3 regions of the Mammaliicoccus sp. D-M19 genome follow, and region 2 is predicted to be linked to each of the others. Evidence: riboswitches for the same ligand, from Rfam matches in the RefSeq annotation. Region 2 holds a riboswitch; each other region holds the start of a gene.
The links. Region 2 has a riboswitch for S-adenosylmethionine ahead of metX (homoserine O-acetyltransferase MetX). Riboswitches for the same ligand answer to the same signal wherever they lie in the genome.
Positions count from the first base shown of each region.

Region 1 (6,965 bases), on a different contig from region 2:
TTTAATTCATATGCAGCTGATTTCACAAATGCTTGAATACCACCACCAGCCATTGCCGATGAAACGCCACCTTTGATTGGTTCGTCCATAATAACACCAGTTGTTAATGTGAAACTTCCACCATCATTAATATAATGTTGTCCGATCAGTACTAAGTTGATTTGTCCAAGTAATTTACTTGTAACTGCAACTTCATTTGATTCAGGTGTTAAGTCAGATAAATCATCAAAATTCGCTGCACCTGCAGTAGAAACAACTGCATCTACATTTTGAATTTGTTCAAACATTAACTTAATATCTTCTACATTCGACATATCCATTTGATAGTCACCTGAATTACGTCCAACTTTCACAACTTCATGTCCATTTGACGCAAGCTCTTCTGCCACTGCTGAACCAATAGTACCATTAGCACCAACTAATATAATCTTCATAATTTACCACCTTTTCATTTAATTAAATAAATTTTATCTATAAATGAAAGCATACACAAACATAATGTTCAAAGATGAGTAATTATACAAAAAACATCTAACCTTATGGCTAGATGTTTTTTCAAACTTATTACTTAGCTGCGATTACAGCTCCGTCGTATTTCTTGTTGATGAAGTCTTTAATTTCTTTAGATTGTAAGACTTTCATTAAAGCTTTAATTTGTTTGTCGTCTTTATGACCTTTTTGAACTGCAATTAAGTTTGCATATGGTGAATCTTTTCCTTCTACTGCAATTGAATCTTTAAGTGGATTTAATCCTTGTTCGATTGCAAAGTTAGAGTTGATGATTGTAGCGTCACCTTCGTCTGCTTGATAAGATTTAGGTAAAAATTCTGCTGATTGTTTATTGTTGAATTTAATATTTTTCTTGTTTTCTACAATATCATCAAATGTTGCGTCAACTGGTTTAACGCCATCTTTAATTTTGATTAGTCCTTCTTTAACGAAGAATGATAAGAATCTACCTTCTTCAGCTGGATTGTTTGAAACATAAACTGTTGCATTTTTTGGTAAGTCAGATAATTTTTTATATTTCTTAGAGTAAACTGCCATTGGCTCTAAATGTACGTTACCTGCTGATTCAATTTTATATCCTTTTTCTTTTGATTCAGTTTTTAAGTATGGTGTATGTTGGAAGAAGTTAGCATCAAGTTCACCTTTATCTAATAATTTGTTAGGTGTTGTGTAATCATTGATTGTCTTGATTTCTAAGTCATAACCTTCTTTTTTAAGAAGTGGTTTAGCTTCTTCTAAAATTTCAGCATGAGGTGCTGGTGATGCACCAATTTTAATTGTTTCGTTCTTTTCTTTCTTGTCGCCACTACCGCCACCACATGCTACTAGTACGACTGTTAAAATTGAAATAAATAATAACCCAAATACTTTTTTCATAAAAAACACTCCTTAACGTTTATCAATTCTTTTTACAATTAAATCTCCAATAAATTGGATGACAAAAACAATAATTAAAATAAAGATTGTTGAAATTAAAATGACGTCATTTTGATTTCGTGTAAATCCAGTTAGGTAAGCTAAGTTACCTAACCCCCCTGCACCAATTACACCGGCTATAGCAGTTGATCCAACTAAAGCAATAGCTGTAACTGTGATTCCCGATACTAAAGCAGGTAATGATTCTTTTATTAATACTTTTCGAACGACTGTCCAAGTAGTAGCACCCATTGAAACTGCCGCTTCAATAACACCTTTATCAATTTCTTTCATGCCGATTTCAACAAGTCGCGCATAAAATGGTGATGCACCAATAATCAATGCTGGTAAAGCGCCTTTAGGTCCACTAATTGTACCTAGTAAGATGTCCGTAAAAGGTAGTAATAATAATATTAAAATGATAAATGGAATAGCTCTAAATAGGTTCACAACAAATGAAACGATTGAATAGAATACACGTGAACTTTTAGATGTTCCTCTTGATGTTAAAAATAGTAAAGTTCCTAAGATTAATCCAAATACTAAAGTAAATACTGTAGAAATAATCGTCATATATAACGTTTCATACAATGCTTCCCATACAGCATCCCATCGTACGTTAGGCATCGTGACCATTTCTGTTATGATATCTCCAAATGATTTATTCACCTACGTTCACCTCTACTTTCACGCCTAGATTATTCAATTCTTGCTTAATTGCTTCTTTAGAATAATCTCCTTGAGGTAAATGAACGATCATATGTCCAAATGTACCATTTTGAGTTAATTTAACGTCACCTTCGATAACGTTAATATCGATATTATAAGTTTTTATAATTTTCGCTAACACTGGATCAGAACTTGTTCCACCAACGAAGTTTAATTTCCAAATTTCACCATTTGATTGTTCTTTCTTAAAGTCATGTAAAGTTCTTTGTAAATCATCTGCTTTAAGATCATCTTTAACGAATCGTTGTGTAACATAAGTTTGAGGGTTATTAAATACGTTAATAACTTCTCCCTCTTCAACAAACTTACCGTTCTCCATGACTGCTACGTGGTCACAAATTTTTCTAATGACATGCATTTCATGTGTGATTAATATGATAGTTAAATCCAGTTCTTTATTAATATCTACTAATAAATCTAATATTTCATCAGTAGTTTGCGGATCGAGTGCACTTGTTGCTTCGTCACATAATAAGACATGTGGATCATTAGCTAGTGCACGGGCAATACCAACTCTTTGTTTTTGCCCTCCTGATAATTGTGAAGGATATGCATTCTCGCGTCCTTCTAATCCAACTCTTTTAATGAGTGCCTTTGTTCTCTCATTAATTTCACTTTTAGATACACCAGCGATTTCTAATGGAAATGCGATGTTATCTTTAACTGTTCTAGACCAAAGTAAGTTGAAATGTTGGAAAATCATGCTTACTTTTTGTCTTTTTAATCTGAGGTCTTGCTTTGATAATTGACCGATATTCGCACCGTCTACAATTACTTCTCCCTCAGTTGGTGTTTCTAGGCCATTAAACATACGTATAAGCGTACTTTTACCTGCACCAGAAAAACCAATTACACCATATATACTTCCTTTATCTATGTTTAAGTCAACATGGTCAACAGCTGTTATGTTACCTTTTTTTGTTTTGAAAGTTTTAACAACTTTATTTAATTCGATCAAATCTGCTGCCTCCTAATCTCTAAATTAAAAACGCCTCACTCTTTAAAATAAGAGAAAGGCGTCAAAAATTGTCTTTCTCTCATCTCCAAAAGTTAACACTTTTTGTGAATTGGCACCATTTCATATTTATATGACGGTTGCCGGGCTTCAAAGGGCACATCCCTCCACCACTCTTGATAAGAGTTATTACGTATTTAATTAAATTCATACTATCATGATAAGTTTTTATCGTCAATAACTTTTTGAATATTCTCTACAATATACGGAACAGACTGAAAGGCATAAATGCGACGGATAACTTGATCTTTATGCATGATAAAAAGTACGGGTACTGACATGATTTCAAATTCTTTACAGAATTCTGGGTAAAAATTCAAGTCACACTTATTAATAGGTAATTGTGTCACTTGGTTTGCAATATCTAACATGCGTTCTGATATTTTGCACGTTCCACATGTTGGCGTATATCCAAATAATAAATGGATATCTTTATCAAAATGCTTGTATATATCGTTCAATATTTCTGTGTGTTTCATGGTAACGATACTTCCCTTTCAATACAAAATCATTCTTAACAATAAATCCATGATAGTTTAACACATTCGCTAAATATTGTCTTGGACAGCGCGCTACTTCAGAAAATGTAGAATCTATATAAATATGCTGACTTTCACTTGCATATTTCTTAAACCATTTTCTAATTTTCTTACCTTCTTTATCTTGATCTACTAAGACATATACTTGAGAACCATATATCTCTTCAAGTAGCTCATCCATTTTTTCGACACCCATCGTTCCATGGGTACAAATGATATGAACATGATCATTTAATACTTCTTCCACTCGTTTTTTATCAGAAATACCTTCTACGATTATAATCTTTTTAATCATCGCCATGAATATCACCTTCTACAAATGAGATAGTATTGCTGTTCAGTTTCATAATAAATATTTCAAAAAAACTCCATGACACATCAGTATCGTGGAGTTTAATGTTATGTTATTCACCTATCATTTCACTATAAGCGTCTGCATCTAATAATTCATCTAATTGAGCTTTATCAGATAGTTCAACTTTGACCATCCAAGCTTTATCATATGATGATTCATTAACAAACTCAGGGCTGTCTTCTAGTTCTTCGTTTACTTCAACGACTTTACCAGATAATGGTGCATATAGTTCAGAAACTGTTTTAACAGATTCTACACTACCGAATGAATCTCCACTAGTTAATTCGTCACCTTCTTCTGGCAACTCAACAAACACAATGTCCCCTAATTCTGATTGAGCAAAATCAGTAATACCGATAGTTACGATATCTCCATCTACTTTTACCCATTCATGTTCTTTTGAATATTTTAACTCACTAGGCACTGTCAAAGTAATCCCCTCCTATATGTAATTCAATTATAATCATGACATAAAGCCATTATTCAAGCAACTATTTTTATAACCAAGTTTGACGATATTCGTCTTCATTAAAACCAAGTGTCACTTTATTTCCTAAAACGGCTAAAGGTCTTTTAATTAACATGCCATCAGATGCTAATAAATCAAACTTTTCGTTGTCTGATAAATCATCCATTTTATCTTTTAATCCCAATTCGCGATATTTAGCGCCTCGAGTATTAAATAATTGATTTACATTGATGTCTGTACCATCAATGATATCTTTTAATTCTTTAGCTGTTGGTGTTAATTGAGTAATATCAATCGGTTCAAAACTGGCACCGTTCATTTCTAAGAACTTTGCTGCTTTTTTACAAGTTGTACAATTAGGATATTGATAAAATTTTATCATGTCTTTACCTCCATATGTCTATTTAATTTCATTATAACAATATTAGTACAGAACATGTAGTAATGAGTTAAATATTTTTTTAAATATTAGAAATAAGATATACTTACCTTATAATCATTATTTCTAAGGAGCAGAATAAATATGAGAACAATAAGTCAATATGCTGAATTTGAAGAGATTACACAAAGTGATGAACCAGTTGTCGTTAAATTCTTCGCAGATTGGTGCCCAGATTGCACTAGAATGAATCAATGGATCGATCCAATTATTGATGAATACAATCAATACAATTGGTATCAAATTAATCGTGACCAAGTTCCTGAAGCAGCAACTGAAAATGATGTAATGGGTATTCCAAGTTTATTAGTATTTAAAAACAACGAAAAACTTGCACACTTACATTCAGCAAATGCAAAAACACCAGAAGATGTTAAAGCATTCTTAGCTGAGAACTTAAAATAATCATATTAAAACCCACAATTGCGCTCACGAACTCATTTGTGGGTTTTCTTTTTACCATTCAGTAATTAATGATTTATTTTTTCTTTCCATCACTTTAACACTTGAATCTTTTTCAGTTAAATATAAAAATCCACATACATCTTCATCATCATGAGCGCCGACTGTTTTTCTAAATGATGGATTAAAGATAAATGCAGGTGTTTTCCAACATGAGCCCATTTCCTCATCATGCATTAATAACATTAAGTTTTGTACAAATGCGCCGATTGCCATTTGATTTTCAAGGTTTTCTTTTTGTCTTGAGTCTCGTTTTGACAATATGACAAACATGCCACCAACTTTAGTAACTTTATTAATATATTTTTCTTGTTTAGCTGGATCATTAACAAATGCCGATTCAGCAACTTCTTCAGCAAATTCAGGAATTTGTTTTTTATGAATATACACAAGTCTCCAAGGTTCTCTCATACCATGGTTCGGCGCGTATGTTGCTAAATCAACTAAAGAAAATACTTTTTCTTCGTCTATATACATTTCATAATCATAATTTTTGACGCTTCTTCTTTCTTTAATCGCTTTCTTTAATTCCATTATTTACACTCCTAATTCATTGATAATTATTATCAATTGTATCATAAAATAAAGAAGCGAGATAGAAATCTAAAATTGTCTCAAAAGATTTCTACACTCGCTTCATAATTATTATGCATAATGCAGTGATTAATTTTGATATAAAGCTAACTGCTCTTTAATATCTTTAACATGAATTTGACCTGGTGCTGCTTCTTTACCAACAAAACCGTAAGTAAATTTAGATCCAAACATACCACCAGTAATTCTTGTCATCTTACCTAATTCACCCATCGAGATACCGATTACATCAATATCCAACTTATGATAAGCTCTATTCATAGCATTTAACATCGATAATAAATGACGTTCATTTTGTGGCATCACGGCTAACTTGCCAATATTCGCACCTAACTCTGCCATTTTCTCATATGTGACAAACATTTCTTCAACATCTGGCGTCGACTTAAAGTCATGATGTGAAATAATAATTTTAACATCATGATGCTGAGCTTTTGTAATACAATTCATAAGATTATCTTCATACGTATCGAGTTGAATATCGACGTATTCAGCTTTTTTGTTACATATAATATCTTGCATAATCTTGTAATATGTTTCATGATCAAAGTCACCATGACCGCCTTGTCCTACTGAACGATAAGTGAACAAAATTGGCGCATCATGATATGCACTTTTAAATTGCTCTAATGTTTCGTTAATGTTTTCAATTGAAGTATTTTTTAAAGTGTCTGCTCTAAATTCAACAATATCTATTGAATCTTTGTGAGCATTGAGTTCTTGCACTGTTTTTTCAATATCATCTTGAGTTTCTAATGAAATCGTTGCAACGATATACGGAAACGCTTTCTTTTGTCCATCAGTCATAGTCATTCCTCCAATATGCTTCTATTTTCATTTTACATGAGTCGAGGACTTTTTTCTATGAAACGATGCATGATGATTCAAGAAATCTATTACTTAAATCAATATACTCTTACTATTTAACAATTAATACA
Region 1 covers NZ_JAJNHW010000001.1:572,766-579,730, forward strand. The annotation lists gene LQ675_RS02910 (short chain dehydrogenase) at 1-434, opposite strand, end outside; gene LQ675_RS02915 (MetQ/NlpA family ABC transporter substrate-binding protein) at 565-1,386, opposite strand; gene LQ675_RS02920 (methionine ABC transporter permease) at 1,399-2,094, opposite strand; gene LQ675_RS02925 (methionine ABC transporter ATP-binding protein) at 2,087-3,112, opposite strand; SAM riboswitch class I at 3,189-3,295, opposite strand; gene LQ675_RS02930 (thioredoxin family protein) at 3,325-3,648, opposite strand; gene LQ675_RS02935 (toprim domain-containing protein) at 3,605-4,009, opposite strand; gene gcvH (glycine cleavage system protein GcvH) at 4,113-4,493, opposite strand; gene LQ675_RS02945 (arsenate reductase family protein) at 4,561-4,914, opposite strand; gene LQ675_RS02950 (thioredoxin family protein) at 5,056-5,376, shown strand; gene LQ675_RS02955 (nitroreductase family protein) at 5,428-5,967, opposite strand; gene aroD (type I 3-dehydroquinate dehydratase) at 6,097-6,834, opposite strand; gene LQ675_RS02965 (universal stress protein) at 6,947-6,965, opposite strand, start outside.
Region 1: another riboswitch for S-adenosylmethionine. It lies ahead of LQ675_RS02925 (methionine ABC transporter ATP-binding protein); the one in region 2 lies ahead of metX (homoserine O-acetyltransferase MetX).

Region 2 (6,965 bases):
CCAAGCATTAGAAACTGGTGGCGTGATGATCGGTAGAGATGTTAAATTCGAGGCAAGTGCAGAATTCGGTTTAAGTGAATAATTTATATAGATAATCAAACAGTAGAAATTCATTCAATTGAATTTCTGCTGTTTTTTATATGGTTTGAGATATAAATATAAGTGCACGAAGACTGAGAGATATCGTGCGCTAAGGTACAAAATCAAGGTATAACGCACGAAGACTTGATCATCTATGGCCATCTAAGCCCAAATGATTAATCCAGTATCAAATTGATTAATTATTTTCCGAATATTTAATCAAGTGTTATTGATAAAGTAATATAGGTATGATAAAACTAATACATATTAAAATTCTTTAGAGGTAAGTAAGATTGAGGTTAGACAAACGTTAGACTTACCTTTAACTGTAGATTGGAGGCATCGTTGTGACAAGTACGAGTATTACGAATAAAGGTTTGTTCCTTCAAGGTGTTAAAGATTGTATACCAACTATGCTTGGATACTTTAGTGTTGCATTAGCTTTTGGTATCGTCGGTATTTCATCTGGTTTATCTATTTTGGAAATTGCATTGTTGTCTATTTTTGTCTATGCGGGTGCTGCTCAATTTATTATATGTGCGTTGGTCGCCATCCACTCCCCTATTTCAGCAATTCTATTGACGGTATTTTTTGTTAACTCAAGAATGTTTCTTCAAAGTTTGGCTTTAGTCCCAGCATTTAAAGGAAATGGTTTTTGGTCGAATATAGGAATAGGCACACTTGTAACGGATGAGTCATTCGGTGTTGCGATTACGAAATATGTGAAAGAGAAATCGCTCAATGCGACTTGGATGCATGGTTTAAATATTTCAGCTTATTTATTATGGATTGTCACATCTATTATTGGCGGTTTAGTCGGTAACTTAATACCTAAACCTGAAATGTTTGGCCTCGATTATGCTTTAACAGCGATGTTTATATTTTTATTAATTGCTCAGTTTGAAACGATACATAAAAGCAAAGTCTTAGTATATCTTTATTTAATATTATTAACGATTGTATGCATGCTTATTCTGACATTATTTATGCCAACTTATTTATCCATTATTGTGTCGACAATTATTGCTTCTGTCGTAGGGGTGGTGTTTGATAAATGAGTATATCGATGTATTTAATTTTAATTACGATAAGTTGTTTTGTTTTAACTTGGATTATCCGTGTTTCTCCATTTGTATTGTTATCAAAAGCGGACTTACCTGAAAGTGTGATCAAGTGGTTACAATATGTGCCGGTATGTCTCTTTACGGCATTAATACTAGAAGGCATGTTAAATCAAGAAGGCAATGCGGGGTTTACGTTAAATTTTGAGAGTATTATAGTCGCGATACCAACAATTCTAATAGCACTCATATTTAAAAGTTTAACGATTACAGTTATAGCTGGTATGTTTATTATGGCGATTGTGAGATTAGTCTTTTAATTTCATTCGTTAACTTATTGAAAGAAATGCTCATTTCTAGTATTCTTAATATAAATTACATAGCAAAGCTTATTCAGAGAAGTTGAGGGAATTGGCCCGACGACACTTCAGCAACCGGTCATAATAGATACGGTGCTACTACCAACGAGTATACTCGCATAATAAGGATGATGAGGACTTCTTACTTCTTTGACGAGTAAGAAGTCTTTCAATTTAAATAAGAGGGGGGTTTTAATGTGATTATTTCTCGAGAAACAGGCATAGTAGATCTTGGACATTTTGAAACAGAATCTGGTGAAGTGATTGATAACTTGAAACTTCAATATGAGTATGTGGGTTATAAAGGCCAGCCACTCGTTGTAGTTTGTCATGCGCTAACAGGCAACCATTTAACATATGGTGATGATGAGCATGCAGGTTGGTGGCGTGAAATTATAGATGGCGGTTACCTTTCAATTAATGATTATCAATTTATAACATTTAATGTAATTGGCAGTCCTTATGGATCAAGTTCAAGATTGAATACTCCAAATTTCCCGGAACATTTGACGATGAGAGATGTTGCGAAAGCAAACATATTAGGATTGAAACAATTTGGCTATGAAAAAATTGATGTATTAATTGGTGGCTCTTTAGGTGGTATGCAAACGTTAGAAATGCTTTATGACGGTTCGATTGAAGTGAAAAAAGCAGTCATATTAGCTGCTACAGAGAAGACTTCATCATATAGTAGAGCGTTTAATGAGATTGCAAGACAAGTCATTCATATGAACGGACAAGATGGTTTAAGCATCGCAAGACAACTTGGCTTTTTAACGTATCGTTCAAGTAAAGATTACGAATCAAGATTTTCTGCAGATGATGTTGTAAGCTACCAAAAATATCAAGGCAATAAATTTAAAGAAGTATTTAACAAAGACTGCTATTTAACATTGTTAGATGTTTTAGACAGTCACGACATATTTAGAGGACGAGATGATGTTGAGGAACGTCTACTTCAACTAGAAACGAAAGTATTAACATTAGGATTTGCGGATGATTTATTATATCCAGATGACCAAGTGAGAGCTTTAGGTCGATTCTTTAAGTATCATAGACATTTCTATGTGCCAGACAACGTGGGCCATGATGGGTTTTTATTGAATTTTGGAGATTGGGCACCTAACGTTTATCATTTCTTAAAATTATATAAATTTAAAGCACGCTGATATCAACTTAAAAGTCACCTACATTGTTTTAAAGGATAAAAATCTGTAAAATAGAGAAAGATGTTTAATTTAGATTGGGAAGTGAAAAATTTGTCTTTTAAAGTCGATATAAAAGCGACAATCATAGCAACACTTATACTAGTTCTAAGTGCCGCTATTATAAACTTTGTACCATTATTAGCAATATTGATCATACCATTTATTACGATACCAGGAACGATTCTTTGGTATCGCTCTAAACCGTCCTTTTTTGTGACGGTTGTCATAACGTTATGTGCAACTGTGTTATTTAATCATGTATTCTTATTAACTGCCATGACACTTGTTATTTTTATGAGTGTATTTATTGGGCAGTTACTTATTGAGCGTACATCTAAAGAACGTATTTTGTACTTAGTGACAACATTTATGAGTATTTTAACGATAGGTAGTGTGTTAATTTTACAAATTACGGGAAACTTACCTTTAACGAGCAAGTTCTTTAATCAGTACCATGATGTATTAGTGTCGTATTTTCAAATGGGTGGTAATATAACAACTGAAATTGAAGAATCTTTACAAGTTTCATTAGAAATATTACAAGCGAGCATTCCTGGGTATATAGTATTATGGGTATTCTTATTTGTGCTTGTGAATTTAGTTGTGACGTTTCCGATTTTAAGAAAATTCAAAGTCGCAACACCTGTGTTCAGACCATTATTTATGTGGCAAATCAACAGAAGCGTTGCATTCGTTTTTGTGATTACAGTACTTGTGAGCTTGTTTGTCACGAAAGATAATGTAGTGGCGTATGGCATAGTCACTAACTTACAATTTGTGTTAGAATGGGTTATATTTATACAAGCATTATCGTTGTTCCATTTATTTGTAAAAGTTAAAAAATTACCAATTATAGTAGGTGTCATCATCTTTGTATTGGCATTTATATTTAAACCATTTGCGTACTTATTCGGATTAATGGATATTTGGTTTAACTTGAAACAACGTATAAAAAAGTAAATTGAGGTGAGTTTATGAACCGTCAATCTGTTAAAAAAGCCCTAATATTTCCGTACATTATTATGATGATATTAGCTTTGGTGCTAGTCGTATTCAGTTTTTTTAATTCAATATTTTGGGCGATTATTTCGACGGTTGCTACGATAATTCTAATTGCAGTAAGCATATTTTTTGTTAGACAGAGCTTTTTGAAATTAGATTTATATATTGGGAGTTTAGCCGGTAGAATTACGAAAAGTAAAACAAGTGCAGTCAGTGACTTACCAATAGGCGTCATATTATTAGACAAAAATGACCATATCGAATGGATTAATAATTTTGTTAATAAACGATTAGAACGAGACGTTTTAGACGAACCAATTAACGAAGTATTTCCGAATATCTTAAAAAGATTAGAAAATACTTCAGAAGTAGAGATTGAAGAAGGATCATACAAATATAAAGTCACTTATACTGAAGATGAACAGTCTATTTATCTGTTTGATATTACTGAATCTTCCCGTGTATATGAATTATATGAAAATGAAAAACCAATCATAGCAACTATTTTCTTAGATAACTTTGATGAAATTACACAGAACATGAATGACTCTCAACGTTCAGAAATCAATAGTCTGATTACAAGTGTTATAGATGACTGGTCATCACGTTATCAATTGTTTATTAAACGTTATAGTGCTGATCAATTTATAGCGTTATTAAACAAGAGTATATTAGAAGATATCGAAACGTTGAAATTCAACTTATTAGATGATTTAAGAGATAAGACAAGAGACATCGGTCACCAATTAACACTGAGTATCGGTATTGGTGAAGGTAGTGAGAACTTAATTGAGCTAGGTGAACTTTCACAATCAAGTTTAGACTTAGCACTCGGCCGTGGTGGTGACCAAGTAGCCATTAAAAATAGTAATGGTAACGTGAGATTCTACGGCGGTAAGACTGACCCGATGGAAAAAAGAACGAGAGTACGTGCGCGTGTGATATCCCATGCGTTACGAGATATCTTAATTGAAGGCGACAAAGTGATCATTATGGGTCATAAATCACCAGATATGGACGCAATCGGTGCAGCAATCGGTGTATCACGTATTGCGAAGATGAATAATCTTGAGTCATATATTGTATTAAACGATTCGGATATTGATAGTACATTAGAACGTGTGATGGCTGAAATAGACGAGAAGCCTGATTTGAAAGAAAGATTTATTACATCAGAAGAAGCTTGGCATGAAATGACACCTCGTACAACACTCGTTGTCGTGGATACACATAAACCTGAACTTGTAATTGATGAGAACTTGCTTAATAAAGCAAATAGAAAAGTCGTTATTGACCACCATCGTCGAGGCGAAAGTATCATCTCAAGTCCATTACTTGTTTATATGGAACCTTATGCAAGTTCAACAGCTGAGCTTGTTACAGAGTTGTTAGAATATCAACCAACAGAACATCGTTTAACGAGAATCGAATCAACGATTATGTTAGCCGGTATTATTGTGGATACACGTAATTTCACATTAAGAACAGGATCAAGAACATTTGATGCTGCGAGCTTTTTAAGAAGTCATGGTGCAGATACCATTCTTTGCCAGCACTTCTTAAAAGACGATATCGATACGTATATTAAACGTTCAGACTTAATTAAGACGGTTAAATTATTCCACGGTGGTGTCGCAATTGCGCATGGTGAAGATCATGAAACGTATCACCCCGTTACAGTTGCACAAGCAGCAGATGAGTTGCTTGGCTTAGAAGGTGTAGAAGCATCTTATGTAGTAGCAAGAAGGTCAGAAGATACAATTGGTATTTCTGCCCGTTCATTAGGAGAAGTTAACGTACAATTAACGATGGAAGCGCTTGGTGGAGGCGGCCACTTATCCAATGCTGCAACACAAATTAAAAATACAACAGTAGAAAAAGCAATCGAGTCATTAATTCAGGTTGTTGAATCAGATGAAAAAGGAGTGGAAGAATAATGAAAGTTATTTTCACACAAGATGTTAAAGGTAAAGGTAAAAAAGGTGAAGTGAAAGACGTACCAGTAGGATATGGCCAAAACTATTTAATCAAAAATAATTATGCTGTAGAAGCGACACCTGGAAACCTAAAACAATTAGAACAACAAAACAAACGTCAAGAAGAAATCAAACAACAAGAAATAGAAGATGCTAAAGCACTTGCGGAAAAACTTAAAGAATTAGAAGTTAAAATTCCGGCTAAAACAGGTGAAGGCGGTAAATTATTTGGGTCAGTAAGTACGAAACAAATTACGCAAGCATTAGATAAACAACACCAAATCAAAGTTGATAAACGTAAAATGGACTTACCAAATGGTATTCACAGTTTAGGTTATACAAATGTACCAATTAAACTACACAATAAAGTTTCTGGCACATTAAAAGTACATGTTGTTGAACAATAAAGGCATCAATAAAATGGTCGGTATTTGATTTACCGACCTATTTTAATGCGTTATAATAAAAATTATTAAAAAATGGAAAGGAGTAATCAGTATGGATGGTATGGATAATATGATGAACCCAAAACAAATGCCCCATAGTATAGAGGCTGAACAATCTGTTATCGGTGCAATCTTGATTGATCCTGAACTGATTAACTCAACAGGTGAAACATTAATACCTGAAGCTTTCTATCGTGCAAATCATCAACACATATTTAGAGCGATGTTAATGCTAAATGAACAGAATAAAGAAATTGACTCTGTTACATTGATGGATCAGTTAGCAGCAGAATCATTATTAGAAGAAGCGGGCGGTCCAGCCTATTTAGCAGAATTAGCAAATAATGTCCCAACAACAAGAAACATACATTTCTACATAGATATTGTGTTTAAACATGCAGTGAAACGCCAACTCATTCGTGTGGCGGATAGTATTGCTGAAGATGGGTATAATCCTGAGCTTGATTTAGAATCATTGTTAGGAGATGCAGAAAAGAGAATTTTAGAGATTTCTGCTTCAAGAGGTACGGAAGGCTTCAAAGATATTAAAGATGTATTAAGTATTGTGTTTGATAATGCCGAACAGCTCGATCAAAATAATGGACAAACACCAGGTATACCAACTGGTTATCGAGATTTAGACCAAATGACAGCAGGGTTTAACCGAAATGATTTAATCATTATTGCAGCACGTCCATCAGTAGGTAAGACTGCCTTCGCATTAAATATCGCACAACAAGTTGCAACACACCAAGATTTGTATTCAGTTGGTATTTTCTCTTTAGAGATGGGTGCTGATCAACTTGCTACACGTATGATATGTAGTACGGGA
Region 2 covers NZ_JAJNHW010000009.1:67,236-74,200, forward strand. The annotation lists gene LQ675_RS13245 (YceI family protein) at 1-82, shown strand, start outside; gene LQ675_RS13250 (AzlC family ABC transporter permease) at 495-1,139, shown strand; gene LQ675_RS13255 (AzlD domain-containing protein) at 1,136-1,462, shown strand; SAM riboswitch class I at 1,529-1,630, shown strand; gene metX (homoserine O-acetyltransferase MetX) at 1,702-2,670, shown strand; gene LQ675_RS13265 (DUF2232 domain-containing protein) at 2,752-3,669, shown strand; gene LQ675_RS13270 (DHH family phosphoesterase) at 3,684-5,648, shown strand; gene rplI (50S ribosomal protein L9) at 5,648-6,094, shown strand; gene dnaB (replicative DNA helicase) at 6,195-6,965, shown strand, end outside.

Region 3 (6,965 bases), on a different contig from region 2:
ATTAATATTATTCAGCAATAGATTACGCTGATGTTCTTTTGAAACATTTACTAACTTAATCATTCTTCATCATCACCTCTTTGGAATTTAATGTGATGATCACGTCCTAATTCAATAAACAACAACATATTCACCACAACAATAGATAGTGCACAACACAATAAATTTGTGTAAGATACACCTTGTATTCTTGAAAACAAAGATGCATTTAATATATTAATATCCAAATCAAACCTTGTTGTGGCAATTACCCACAATAACGATATCATAAAGCTTATATAAAATTTATAAGCAATGTAAGTCCAAATAAATACAATCATTAAGAAATAAACACTCACTATTAAATATGATAAATGTATAGCATTAATAGTAAATTCGCCTTCGATAAGAGAAATGATCAACCATATACTTATAATATAAATGAGACTTAAAATAAACGGGACTATAAGAAGAACCATCCATTTTCCAGCAATATTTAATAGCATTTGCCACTCTACAATATAATATTGATAAATAACGTGTATAAATCGATAAATGAAGATAATAGCAAGTACCATAATCATTATATATAACCCAGGTATTCTATATAAATGCATACTCAATTCAATGTCATTGTTACCTCGAAAAATAAATTCCCATAAACCAACTCTTATATATGGCTTAAACAACAATAAAACTAAAATAAATATACCATTTATAATAATGAATATTTTCCATAAACTTTGAATGATGTCACCTATAAATTTTAAAATATTCATCGCATTATTTCCTTCTTACTAATAATCCACTCTACAACTAAATAAAGAAATATTATGAGAACCAATTGATACATTATCCACGACCAAGAAAGATTAAATAATCTCTTTGAATCAATAATCAACCAATTCCTGTTTCCACCTTGCATTATGATGAAATCTAAATACATTAAAATATTTGCTATTATTAAGGAAATACCTCGATTTAAAAACTTAAAATATAGTGTTATTGACACTAAAGAAATCGTAAAATTACCTACCATCAACAAACAAGCTGTTACAAAAAGTATCATATTAAATCTAACTTGAAAATTCATTGCAATCATGCTTCCGAATATCATTAGTAAGCTTATTATTAAGGATATAAAGCTTACATATAGTATTACATCAATTTTTAATTTCTTCCTATATTCAATAAATGTATTATGGATATATTCGTCTCGATAAAACACAATAGTGCTGATAATTAAAATAGGTAATACAACGTAAGTAAGCGTAAAATTACTCAACAATAAATTTGTAAATTGAAATTCATCAGAAGGGAAATAATCAACATTCCCCTTCTGATACAAAGCTATTAACACAAAGAACAATATATTCCAAATTAGAAATTTTATATTAATCATTGAAGCAACTCTATATTTAATCAAGTTCATATTTGCGCATACCTCTTATATAGAAATAAATTGATAAACTGACATATAAAATAAAAGTCAACAAAATCGGCAAAACATCTATATACATAAATCCTGTTTTTCCTAGCAAAAAGTATATAGGTGGCGCTATATATGGTTGATCAGTAAAATTAGTCAAGATAATTAGTATAATTTGAAAGATAAATGACCCTATAATTGCATATATCCTCTTATTCGTATATAAAGAAAGAGTTATCGATAATACATTCATAGTGGCAGCCCACATACCAACTAATAGAATATATAATAAAATATATAATATCGGCATAGCATAATAAAGAGAAGCATTTAATGTATAAGTTGTAAAAAACCCTAATGGTTTATTAGTAAATCTTTCTGGTAATATATTCGGCAGTATTAAAAATTCACCAATAAAATTCATTATCAAAGGTGTAATTACAAGTAACGCAGCAACAACACTAGAATATAAAATCACTTTTAAGTCAACATTCTTCCTTAATTGATACATATAGGCATAATGTAACAAATTTTGTTTACGATCTTGTATATATATGTCGCTAACACCTACAGATACAGCTAAAGGCATTATTAGTAAATAAATTAATGGTACGCCACTAAAGCTATCAAATAATAAAGATTGTGTATACGGTGTATTTTCTAACAACTTATTAATTCCATAAGTTTGATAAGCATCGTATAAATGTAACAATGCAATTATCATTAATATGCTAAAAACTATTAATAATTGCATCCTCATTGTTCGTAGTTTCATATAATTTAAAATTGTTATCACCTACTTTAAAAGGTACAAAGCGCATAGTTTTTTAATTTTTTCCATCATAATGTTAAAAGTATTATAACTCCTTGAAAGCGCTTTTACAACAATCGAATAATATTATATTATTAATTAATTGCAATTAATTCGAAAGACAAAAAAAGACGCTTGCTTTATAGCGAGCGTCTTTTTTAATTACAATTATTTATTTAATTATTTAACAAGGCATTGCGTTTAAAATGGCTTTTGGATCTGTTACTGTACCGATCATGCCTGATTTTAAGTTGACTCCTAATGCGATGTCTTCTTGTTTCAAGTCTTCTAACCATTCTTCAAAGACTTCTGTTTCTACTTCAATAATATCGTATTCTTCAAAGTCATCACGATGTACTTTTTCTGCTAATTTACGCGTACTCCAGACTGTCATCATGTTTGGTAGACTTGCATCTTCTTCTGATACGATAATAAATTGTTTTTGTCCTTTAACTGTTAACCCGTATACATAGCTTTCGTTGCAAATGTCTTCTGCAAATTCTTCTATTCGGATATCATCTAATTCACTCATGATTTCTTCTATGAATGGAATTGCTTCTACAGTTAACCCTTCATTATCTTCGGATTTGTCTACAATGAATTGATCGCCTTCATCAAGGATATCATCCATTTCATATGTAACAAATCTATCTAAATCTAACTCCATAATTTTATCGTATTTAGTAATTTCATACGATTTCAAATATGACTCTGCACTTTCTTTCGTTGACCAAATAAGACGGTAATCTGTATCATTGTCTCTTAATATTTTACGGTCATTCAGCACAACATAAAATCTTTCTTTTGTTAATATTTGTTTAAATTTAGACATATCCTGGATAGCCATTCTACCACCCTTTTCTTTATATTTAATCCCAATAAAATATATTATACGTATAAGGTATAAGTCAATATAAATTAAGTTAAATTGTAAAAAATTTTTTATTCAATTTGACTACTTAATGCATCTAGAAATAGTTGCTCTTGTTCTAATGCCTTTTCTTCAGTTTCTGCATGCCAAATTCCAACAAATCTTGATTTTACGTTGTTTTTACCGAAATAGTCACCATCATAGTATGCAAGAGGATAGAGAAGTCCATTTTTGATGAATTGTTCAATTGTATTGATGAAATGTGTGTTATTGCCTGTGGAATGATAACTTAGAAATTTATGAAAACCTTCATGCAAGCGATCTTTAAGTAATAACATGCTTGTTGAACCATTTTGTCTGAAGTTTAAATCAATCGCATATACGTCATGGTTTTTATCTACTAGAAGATCAAAGCCCGACACTCCTTTATAACCATATTCAACACCGTTTTTCATTATTTCGTATCCAGCCTCAATCACGCTTTGTGGTACATGATTCGAATTAACATTACCATTGTAGAAGCCATATTCATCTGTAAGCTGTTTTACAGCACCTATATATTGTATACCCGTCTTTTCACTATAGACGTATTGAACACAATAATTCTCAATTTCTTCGATAAATTGTTCGATGATAATGTATTTTGTATCTGATGCTTCTTTAATTCGATTTGTTGCTTTCTTTAAATCCGCTTCATTATAACAAATCATTACACCATACCCACCTGCTGTAGGTAATTCGTCTCCCGGTTTAATGACCAATGGTAAATCCCAGTTTTGAATAGCTGCCTCAAATTCTTCTGCTTTCACAATTTCTCGTTTCGGTAAATATTTACCACCTGTCCATTGTTCAATTTTCGATTTATTATTTAAATCTATAAATTTAGGTTTATAAACTGCATATTCTTCATCTTTACATAAATGTTGACCATGTATATATTGGAAGAATATTTTTTTATTTTCAGCAGTTAACTGTTGTAGTAAATGTTCATATTGCGTTCTATCTTTAAAAGTATATATATTGCTCGGAATATCCACATTTACTAACTTTAAAATTCTTTTAACATTATCTGTTAAACATGCTTCATGAACGATCATGGGCATGTTACTAATAATCATTTCTCTTGCTGTTAAAAAATTAGATTGTGCTTCTTCAGCTTTTAACCAAGGATTATCTTCATAAGAAGGTCTCGCATTATATACAATATCTTCTTCATATAAATCTCTTAACGTTAAATTGAGTGGTTTCCTATATTCTTTTTTCATAACAAGTTCTCCCTTAATGTTTGATGATGCTCAATGATTTCATTTCTAAGGGATACATTCTCTATAAGTTCTAATCCCATTGAGGCCAATATTTTAGCACCATTAATTAATGCCTTATCGCCCTTTGTACTTGCAGCAGCTTGGCAAAATTCTTTCGTATGGCCCACTAAATTAGATGGTCCAATTTTAATGTGTGGGTGTATAGTCGGTACGATATGACTTACATTCCCCGTATCTGTAGAACCAAAACCAAAATCGTCATCAATGACTTCTTCACCAACTTGTTCAGCGTGCTTTCTAAATAATTCGTCTAAAGGCTTATTAATCACGAATTCATTTACACCATTTTGGATTGGTCTTAATTCGTATGTACCACCTGTTTGTATAGCTGCACCTTCAGCTATTTTCCTCACTTTATCAGTAAGGATATCTAATTCTTTACGTGAAGTGGCACGTGTGTAGAAACGTGCATGTGTAAAATCAGGAATAATATTCGCTGCTTCACCTCCATTTAATATAACGCCGTGTACTTTATCTGTCTTTTTAATTTGTTGTCTTAACATGCTCACGCCATTAAAGAAAGATAACATAGCATCTAACGCATTAACCGCTTCAAAAGCATTTTCAGAGGCATGAGCGCTTCGTCCATAGAATTTAACATCAAATACATCTACAGCTAATGAAGGCACTGTCACGTATGTCTCATGGCCAGGATGAACCATTAGTGCAATATCAATATTATCGATAATCCCAGCTTTCACATAAGTTGCTTTAGCACTACCATTAATACCTCCTTCTTCAGCAGGACAACCTAACACGACAACTTTGCCACCGATTTGATCAATCACTTTAGACAAACTGATACCTGCTAACACACTTGAGGTTCCAATAATATTATGACCACACGCATGACCAAGACCAGGTAATGCATCATATTCTGCTAAATATGCAATAGTTGGACCTTCTTTTCCTGAGTCATACGTTGCAATGAAACCTGTCGGATGTTTCGCAATATTCTTCTCTATCTTAAAATGATGATTCTTTAATTGGTCGCTTAATAAACGTGATGCAAATACTTCTTCATTACCTAACTCAGGACGTTCATGAATTTGATGACTCATTGATAAATATAAATGTCTATTTTGTTCTATATAATTAATAATATTTTGCGATAAGTTACTCATTAATGATTCACCTTTCCAATATAAAAGCGCACTACTTTGTAAGGAGTGCGCCAATCGTTCTTTTATCTTCCAGTAACAAACTGCAGGAATTGGCACCTTTCCATTATGGGAGGTTGCTGGACTTCATCGGGCCCTTCCCTCAGTCTCTCTTGATAATTCGTATGAAATTTGAATTTAATTCTAACTGTCTAACTCGGATATGTCAATGATTTGTTGCAATATCATTGGAATTTAAGTACCATTTTTCTGCTTTTTTCTCAAATTCTTTAATCATGCTGTCTTTGCCTTTATAGTACTGTTCACTGTCATCAGGAAATTCAATCACTAAGTCGTGCTTTAGTCGACTATATCTTTCTCTTTCACCATTGAATGTTCTTAAATAATCCCTAAAGGATAATAATCTTAAAATATGTGGGCTACCTTCATCATAAATATGTAAATGGTGAGAAACTGCACCGTATTGATCATATTTTTTGAAATATCGATTACCGATAACACCACGTTCTCCTTTAGATTCATATCCTAAACCTGATAATTCATGTGTAAATTCATCAATCGATTTACTATCTTTTACAACTATTAATATATCTATAATCGGCTTCGCAGATAATCCAGGAATAGCCGTTGATCCTATATGTTCAATGCTGATACTATGTTCTTTCAATAACGACTGTAAATATTTTTTCTCTTCAAGAAAAAGGTGTTGCCATATACTGTCGTATGGGACTACACGTAATCGCTCCATCTCATCACCTAATTTCAGAATAATTTATTAATATTATCTTATAAAGTAACATAGAAAGAAAGTAAAAGAAATCTGAATTGATTGTTTTTTCAAAATTAACTTGATATAATGATGCCGAAATCAAAGGAGGAATCTTCATGACAAAAATGAATGTTGAAAGTTTTAATTTAGATCATACGATAGTAGACGCACCATTTGTGAGACTTGCGGGAATCAAAGAAGGACAAAATGGTGATGTTATTCATAAATATGATATTCGATTTAAACAACCTAACAAAGAACATATGGAAATGCCTGCATTACATTCCCTAGAACATTTAATGGCTGAGAACATTAGAAACCATACAGATAAAGTGGTAGACGTAAGTCCAATGGGATGTCAAACAGGATTTTATGCTTCATTCATCAATCATGACGATTATGATGACGTACTTGCTATATTAGAAGCAACACTTAAAGATGTAGAACAAGCAACAGAAGTCCCAGCATGTAACGAAGTACAATGCGGTTGGGCAGCAAGTCATTCATTAGAAGGCGCACAACAATTAGCAACAGAATTTTTAGCAGAACGCGATAATTGGAAAAATATCTTTAAAGAAGATTAATGAGGAAAGCCCAGGATTCATGTCCTGGGCTTTTTTATGTTGAAATGTCGGTGCGTTGCGGACACTTCTGAGCAAA
Region 3 covers NZ_JAJNHW010000003.1:63,438-70,402, forward strand. The annotation lists gene LQ675_RS08405 (ATP-binding cassette domain-containing protein) at 1-63, opposite strand, end outside; gene LQ675_RS08410 (hypothetical protein) at 60-758, opposite strand; gene LQ675_RS08415 (hypothetical protein) at 1,398-2,162, opposite strand; gene LQ675_RS08420 (DUF2750 domain-containing protein) at 2,404-3,066, opposite strand; gene ldmS (L-aspartate--L-methionine ligase LdmS) at 3,162-4,355, opposite strand; gene LQ675_RS08430 (M20 family metallopeptidase) at 4,352-5,539, opposite strand; SAM riboswitch class I at 5,599-5,698, opposite strand; gene LQ675_RS08435 (GrpB family protein) at 5,742-6,284, opposite strand; gene LQ675_RS08440 (S-ribosylhomocysteine lyase) at 6,422-6,889, shown strand.
Region 3: another riboswitch for S-adenosylmethionine. It lies ahead of LQ675_RS08430 (M20 family metallopeptidase); the one in region 2 lies ahead of metX (homoserine O-acetyltransferase MetX).